Regions from separate parts of the Burkholderia humptydooensis genome, predicted to be linked through region 1. Evidence: predicted binding sites of a transcription regulator. Region 1 holds the regulator's gene; the other holds the start of a gene.
What was found. The regulator NrdR, encoded in region 1, represses ribonucleotide reductase genes. The targets are predictions, from matches to a motif close to CACNANATNTNGTG.
Positions count from the first base shown of each region.

Region 2: AQ610_RS06505 (ribonucleoside triphosphate reductase) is a predicted target of NrdR. The motif match lies at 1,041-1,054, and genes of this name have one in related genera.

Region 1 is NZ_CP013380.1:897,503-900,913, forward strand. Features, by position in the region: ZMP/ZTP riboswitch at 64-164, shown strand; gene glyA (serine hydroxymethyltransferase) at 310-1,557, shown strand; gene nrdR (transcriptional regulator NrdR) at 1,564-2,043, shown strand; gene AQ610_RS04125 (GspH/FimT family protein) at 2,228-2,788, shown strand; gene AQ610_RS04130 (hypothetical protein) at 2,785-3,195, shown strand; gene AQ610_RS04135 (type IV pillus assembly protein) at 3,192-3,411, shown strand, end outside.
Region 2 is NZ_CP013380.1:1,404,357-1,407,767, reverse strand. Features, by position in the region: gene AQ610_RS06510 (NnrS family protein) at 1-724, shown strand, start outside; gene AQ610_RS06505 (ribonucleoside triphosphate reductase) at 1,108-2,871, shown strand; gene nrdD (anaerobic ribonucleoside-triphosphate reductase) at 2,874-3,101, shown strand; gene AQ610_RS06495 (anaerobic ribonucleoside-triphosphate reductase activating protein) at 3,120-3,411, shown strand, end outside.

The DNA.
Region 1 (3,411 bases):
ATGATTCGGGACAGCCGACGCGGTTGCCTATTCATGGCGCATCCAATAAACTAACGCGCTCAATACCCCCTGCGTGACTGGCGATACGGCCTTTCGGGGTCAAGGTGGAGCATCCCACCGTGAAGCGTAGGGCGTCGCTTTTGCCGTTCGCCTGGGCAGCCGTTGTGCGCGCCGCGTTGCGTGCTTTGCCGGTGGCTGTCCCGCCTCGCGTTCCTCGGAATCCCTCCGCCACGTCGAGCCGGTTGCGCTGCCGGCTGCGCGACGTCCTCGGCCACTTCGGTCAACCTGTACACACTTAACGGAAACCGTATGTTTGACAGAGCCCAAAGCACCATTGCGAACGTCGATCCCGAGATCTGGCAAGCGATCCAGCAGGAAAACGTCCGTCAGGAAGAGCACATCGAGCTGATCGCGTCGGAGAACTACACGAGCCCGGCCGTGATGGCGGCGCAAGGCTCGCAGCTCACGAACAAGTACGCGGAAGGCTATCCGGGCAAGCGCTATTACGGCGGCTGCGAATACGTCGACATCGTCGAGCAGCTCGCGATCGACCGCGTGAAGGCGCTGTTCGGCGCCGAAGCCGCGAACGTGCAGCCGAACTCGGGCTCGCAGGCGAACCAGGGGGTGTTCTTCGCGATGCTCAAGCCGGGCGACACGATCATGGGCATGAGCCTCGCGCACGGCGGCCACCTGACGCACGGCTCGCCCGTCAACATGTCGGGCAAGTGGTTCAACGTCGTGAGCTACGGCCTGAACGAGAACGAAGACATCGACTACGAAGCCGCCGAGAAGCTCGCGCACGAGCACAAGCCGAAGCTGATCGTTGCCGGCGCGTCGGCGTTCGCGCTGAAGATCGATTTCGAGCGTCTCACGAAGATCGCGAAGGCGGTCGGCGCGTACCTGATGGTCGACATGGCGCACTACGCTGGCCTGATCGCGGCGGGCGTGTATCCGAACCCGGTGCCGCACGCCGATTTCGTCACGACGACGACGCACAAGAGCCTGCGCGGCCCGCGCGGCGGCGTGATCCTGATGAAGGCCGAGTACGAGAAGCAGATCAACTCGGCGATCTTCCCGGGCATCCAGGGCGGTCCGCTGATGCACGTGATCGCCGCGAAGGCCGTCGCGTTCAAGGAGGCGCTGTCGCCGGAATTCAAGGCATACCAGCAGAAGGTGGTCGAGAACGCGCGCGTGCTGGCGGAAACGCTGGTGAAGCGCGGCCTGCGCATCGTGTCGGGCCGCACCGAAAGCCACGTGATGCTCGTCGATCTGCGCGCGAAGAACATCACCGGCAAGGCGGCGGAAGCGGCGCTCGGCAATGCGCACATCACGGTCAACAAGAACGCGATCCCGAACGATCCGGAGAAGCCGTTCGTGACGAGCGGCGTGCGTCTGGGCTCGCCGGCGATGACGACGCGCGGCTTCGGCCCGCAGGAAGCCGAACTCGTCGGCAACCTGATCGCCGACGTGCTCGAGAGTCCGGAAGACGCGGCGACGATCGAGCGCGTGCGCGCGCAGGTCGCCGACCTGACGAAGCGTTTCCCGGTCTATCGCTGATCGGCCATGCGCTGCCCGTTCTGCCGGCACGACGATACGCAAGTGGTGGATTCGCGCGTGTCGGAAGACGGCGCCGCGATCCGCCGGCGTCGGCGCTGCTCGGCTTGCGACAAGCGTTTCACGACGTACGAGCGCGTCGAGCTGGCGTTGCCGGCCGTCGTGAAGAAAGACGGCAGCCGCACTGAATTCGACCGCCGCAAGATCGTCGCGAGCATGCAACTGGCGCTGCGCAAGCGCCCGGTTGCAGCCGATGCGATCGACGCGGCGGTCGCCCGCATCGAATATCAGTTGCTCGCGTCCGGCGAGCGCGAAGTCCGCAGCGAGAAGCTCGGCGAGCTTGTGATGAACGAGCTGCGCCAGCTCGATACGATCGCCTACGTGCGTTTCGCGTCTGTTTACCGGCGGTTCGAAGACGTCTCCGAATTCGCGGACGTGATCGAGGAATTCCGCCGCACGGCGCCCGCGAAACCGCCGCGCAAGCGTTGAGCTTGCGCATTCCGTTTCCCGTTTCGTTTCCCATTCCATTCGTTTCTCCCGCGTAGCACGCGGTTGTGTGCTCGCCTGGGCGATTGTCGTGCGTCCGGCTGCGGCGCGCGACTCGGCCGTTCGGCAGATGGTCGGCGTTTGCCGGCGCGGGTACAGTCGGCGCATCGGATTCAAGGAGAGGTCGATGCGATCGGAGCGTGGCAGGCGAGCAATGGCGGGCTTCGTGCTCGTCGAGTTGATGGTCGCGCTCGTGCTGGTTGCGCTTGTCGCGACGCTGACCGTGCCGACGCTCGCCGGCGCTCGGATGCGTGATCGGGTCGACGCGCGTGCGCGCGTGTTCGGCGCATTGCTCGCCTATGCGCGCGGCGAGGCGGTGAGGCTCGGCAGGCGCGTAGTGCTGTGCCGCAGCGATGCGACTGCGAAATGTATTGCGGCGGGGCGGCCGTGCGACAACGGGGCGGCCGACTGGTCATGCGGCTGGACCGTCGCTGTCGCGGACGGCGAGCGCGGGACGCGCGTGTTGCGCCGTATCGCGCGTGATGTCCGAGTCGCCGTGACGGGCGCGACCGTCGACGTCATATTCACGCCGCCCGCGGGCCAGGTGATTGGCGGCTTCCGGAGTTTCGAATTTGCGCCGAGCGACGCATCGGGCGCGTGGCATGGCGAGCGCTGGCGCCGTTGCCTGCGGATCGCGGCGGGCGGTCGCGTGCGATTTGCCGAAGGCGGTTGCGGGGGGCCGGCATGACGTGTCCTCGGTCGATGCGCGGGAGCACGCTGCTCGAAGCGGCGATTGCGTGTGCGTTGCTCGCAGTCGCGGCGCTTGGCGTGGTTGCGGCATTGCTCGCGGCGATACGAGGCGAGCGCGACGCCTTGGCACGCGAGCAGGCGATGCTCGTCGCCGATTCGTGGGCGGAGATGGCGCGAGCCGGTGGGCCGTCGGGCATCGATTGGGACGCGTCGATGTCCGGATTGCGCCACGGGAAGCTCGTAGCGACAGCCTCAGGTGCGGGCATTTCGAGCGTACGGGTCGAATGGGAACGGCCGGGGGCGGTCGCCGCGGGGCCGTTGCGTTGCGACGGCGATGTCGCGGCGGCACGCGCTGCCGCCAAGCCATGCGCGACACTCGCTTATGCATCGGCGGATCGCCTATGACGCGAGCGACACGCTGGCGCGCACACACGCTGATCGAGGTGATGATCGCGATGGCGCTCGGCTTGATGATCCTGCTTGCCGCGATGTCCCTCTATCGCGTGCAGCGGGCCGCCTATTCGGCTGCGGCCGATGCCGCGCGCTTGCGCGACGCGGCGCAGGCAGCGCTCGCGCTGATCGCGCAGCAGATCCAGATGGCGGGCTTCGTTCCGATCGACG
Region 2 (3,411 bases), 510 kb from region 1:
CTTTCACCTGTGGCTCCGGCAAGGCCACGCCGACTGGGCGCTGCGCTGCGTCGAGCTCGCCGCGGGGTTGCTCGTGCTCTTTATCGTCATCATCGGCGGGCGCATCATTCCGTCGATCGCGACGGCCGCGCGGCCCGAGCTCACCATCGGGCAGTGGCGGATCGTCGAATCGTCGGTGATGCCGGTGACGCTCGCCGCGCTGATCGCCGACGCGACGGCCGCCCCCGCGCCCGCGATCGCCGCGCTCGCCGGGGCGGCGGCCGCGCTGCACGCGGCGCGGCTCGCCGGCTGGCGCTTCTGGGCGACCGGGCGGCGGCCGATGCTGTCGATCCTGCACGTCGCCTATGCATCGATCGCCGCCGGCTTCGCTCTGACGGCCTTGAGCGCATACGGGCTCGTCGCGCATTCGCTCGCGCTGCACACGTTCACGATGGGCGCGATCGGCTGCGCGATCATCGGGATGATCACGCGCACCGCGCTGGAACAGACGGCACGCGAGCCCGTCGCGAACTTCGCCGAGCGCGTCTGCTACGGACTGCTGATCGCAGCGACGCTCGCGCGCGTCGCAGGGCCGTGGCTCGCGCCCGCCGCGACCGCGCAATGGCTCGTCGTCGCGGGCGTCGCCTGGACGGCTGCGCTGCTCGTCTACGTCGCGCGCTATGCCGGACGCCTGGTTTCGCCTGCGTTGACCGCGCCCGGTTCGGACGCGAAGTCCGGCGAGTAGGCGCATTGCCGGACGTTAGTCGTTAGTCGCAAGTCGTTCGGCGAGACCTCGCTTTCTCGTCGGCGATGCCCGGTTCGCTCACCGCACCCGCCCGGCTGCGGACACGAGACGGCGCACACCGTGAGCGCCCGCTCTCCCGCCCGCCTCCCGTCACGCGTCAGAGCCGCATATTCGCGGCCGCGCGGCAAATCCTGCCATCCGCACGAGCGTCGCGCATTCGGTCCGCGCAACCGGCGATCGATGCCGCAGCCCGGATTCGCCTCGCCTTAATCGCCGTCAAGTGCGCGCCAAACTTCGGCGTCTCGGCGTTGACCAACACAACATCTGGTATTTAGCATTCACCACATCACCAGATTTTGTGTCATAAACGAGAGAGGCCCACGTTGTCCGAGACCATCCACCCTGGCGCCGCGTCGAATCCGGCACCGCGCGGCAAGCCGCTGATCGACGTCGAATCGTCGATCAACGAATACCTGGACCGGCAGGACTGGCGCGTCAACGCGAACGCGAACCAGGGCTATTCGCTCGGCGGCCTGATCCTGAACGTGTCCGGCAAGGTGATCGCGAACTACTGGCTGAGCCACGTCTACCCGAGCGCGATCGGCGAAGCGCACCGCAACGCGGATCTGCACATCCACGATCTCGACGTGCTGTCCGGCTACTGCGCGGGCTGGTCGCTGCGCACGCTGCTCGCCGAAGGGCTGAACGGCGTGCCCGGCAAGGTCGAGTCGGGGCCGCCGAAGCACCTGTCGAGCGCCGTCGGCCAGATCGTGAACTTCCTCGGCACGCTGCAGAACGAATGGGCGGGCGCGCAGGCGTTCAGCTCGTTCGACACGTACACGGCGCCGTTCGTGCGCCGCGACGCGCTCACCTACGCCGAAGTCAGGCAGTCCGTTCAGGAGCTGATCTACAACCTGAACGTGCCGTCGCGCTGGGGCACGCAGACGCCGTTCACGAACCTGACGTTCGACTGGACCTGCCCCGAGGATCTGCGCGAGCAGGTGCCCGTGATCGCCGGCGAAGAGATGCCGTTCACGTACGGCGATCTGCAGCCCGAAATGGACATGATCAACCAGGCGTACATCGAGGTGATGCAGACGGGCGACGCGGCGGGCCGCGTGTTCACGTTCCCGATCCCGACCTACAACATCACCGCCGATTTCGACTGGCACAGCCCGAATGCCGGGCGCCTGTTCGAGATGACCGCGCGCTACGGCCTGCCGTACTTCCAGAACTTCATCAATTCCGAGCTGAAGCCGAACATGATCCGCTCGATGTGCTGCCGGCTGCAACTCGACCTGCGCGAGCTGATGAAACGCGGCAACGGGCTCTTCGGCTCGGCCGAGCAGACGGGATCGATCGGCGTCGTCACCGTGAATTGCGCGCGGCTCGGCCATCTGCACGCGGGCGACGAGCGCGCGCTCTTCGCGCGGCTCGACACGCTGCTCGACTACGGCAAGGAGAGCCTCGAGATCAAGCGCGACGTGATTCAGCGCCACATGGACAACGGGCTCTTCCCGTACACGAAGCGCTATCTCGGCACGCTGCGCAATCACTTCTCGACGCTCGGCGTGAACGGCGTCAACGAGATGATCCGCAATTTCACGCACGACGCGCACGACCTGACGACCGACTGGGGCCATGCGTTCGCGCTGCGGCTGCTCGACCACGTGCGCGCGCGCATCGTCGAGTATCAGGAGGAAACAGGCCACATGTACAACCTCGAGGCGACGCCCGCCGAGGGCACGACGTACCGCTTCGCGAAAGAGGACCGCCGCCGCTATCCGGCCATCCTGCAGGCGGGCACGCCGCAGATGCCGTACTACACGAACTCGTCGCAGTTGCCGGTGGGCTTCACCGACGATCCGTTCGAGGCGCTCGAGCGCCAGGACGACCTGCAGCGCAAATACACGGGCGGCACGGTGCTGCATCTGTACATGACCGAGCCGCTGTCGTCCGCCGACGCGTGCCGCACGCTCGTGAAGCGCGCGCTCACCCGCTTCTCGCTGCCGTATCTGACCGTCACGCCGACCTTCTCGATCTGCCCGACGCACGGCTATCTCGCGGGCAGCCACCCGTTTTGCCCGAAGTGCGACGAAGCGCTGCTGCGTCGCAAACTGTCTCAATCCCAACCGATGGAAGCCTGAACATCATGACGACACTGCAAGCCAACCCACAAGCCGCCCTCGCCGCGATCGCGCTGCCCGACGACGAGCGCCAGCCGTGCGAAATCTGGACCCGCGTAATGGGCTACCATCGCCCGGTGTCGTCGTTCAACGTCGGCAAGCAAGGTGAATTCCACGAGCGCAGGTACTTCCGCGAGCGCGAAACGGGCGACGTCGAAGCGAGCGGCGTCGCCATGCGCGCGGCGGCGTAAGCGCGGCTCGCTCACGCGATGAACCTCGCCCTTCCCCGGCGTCGTTCGCTCAAGGTGGGCGGGCTCGTCCCGTTCACCGCGACCGACTATCCCGGCCAGTTCGCCGCGGTCGTGTTCGTGCAGGGCTGCCCGTGGCGTTGCGGGTATTGCCACAATCCGCACCTGCAGCCGCGCTCGCATCCGGCCGGGATCGAATGGGACGCGCTGCTCGCGTTCCTCGCGCGCCGCGTCGGGCTGATCGACGCGGTCGTGTTCAGCGGCGGCGAACCGTCGATCGATCCGGCGCTCGCCGCATCGATCGGCGACGTCA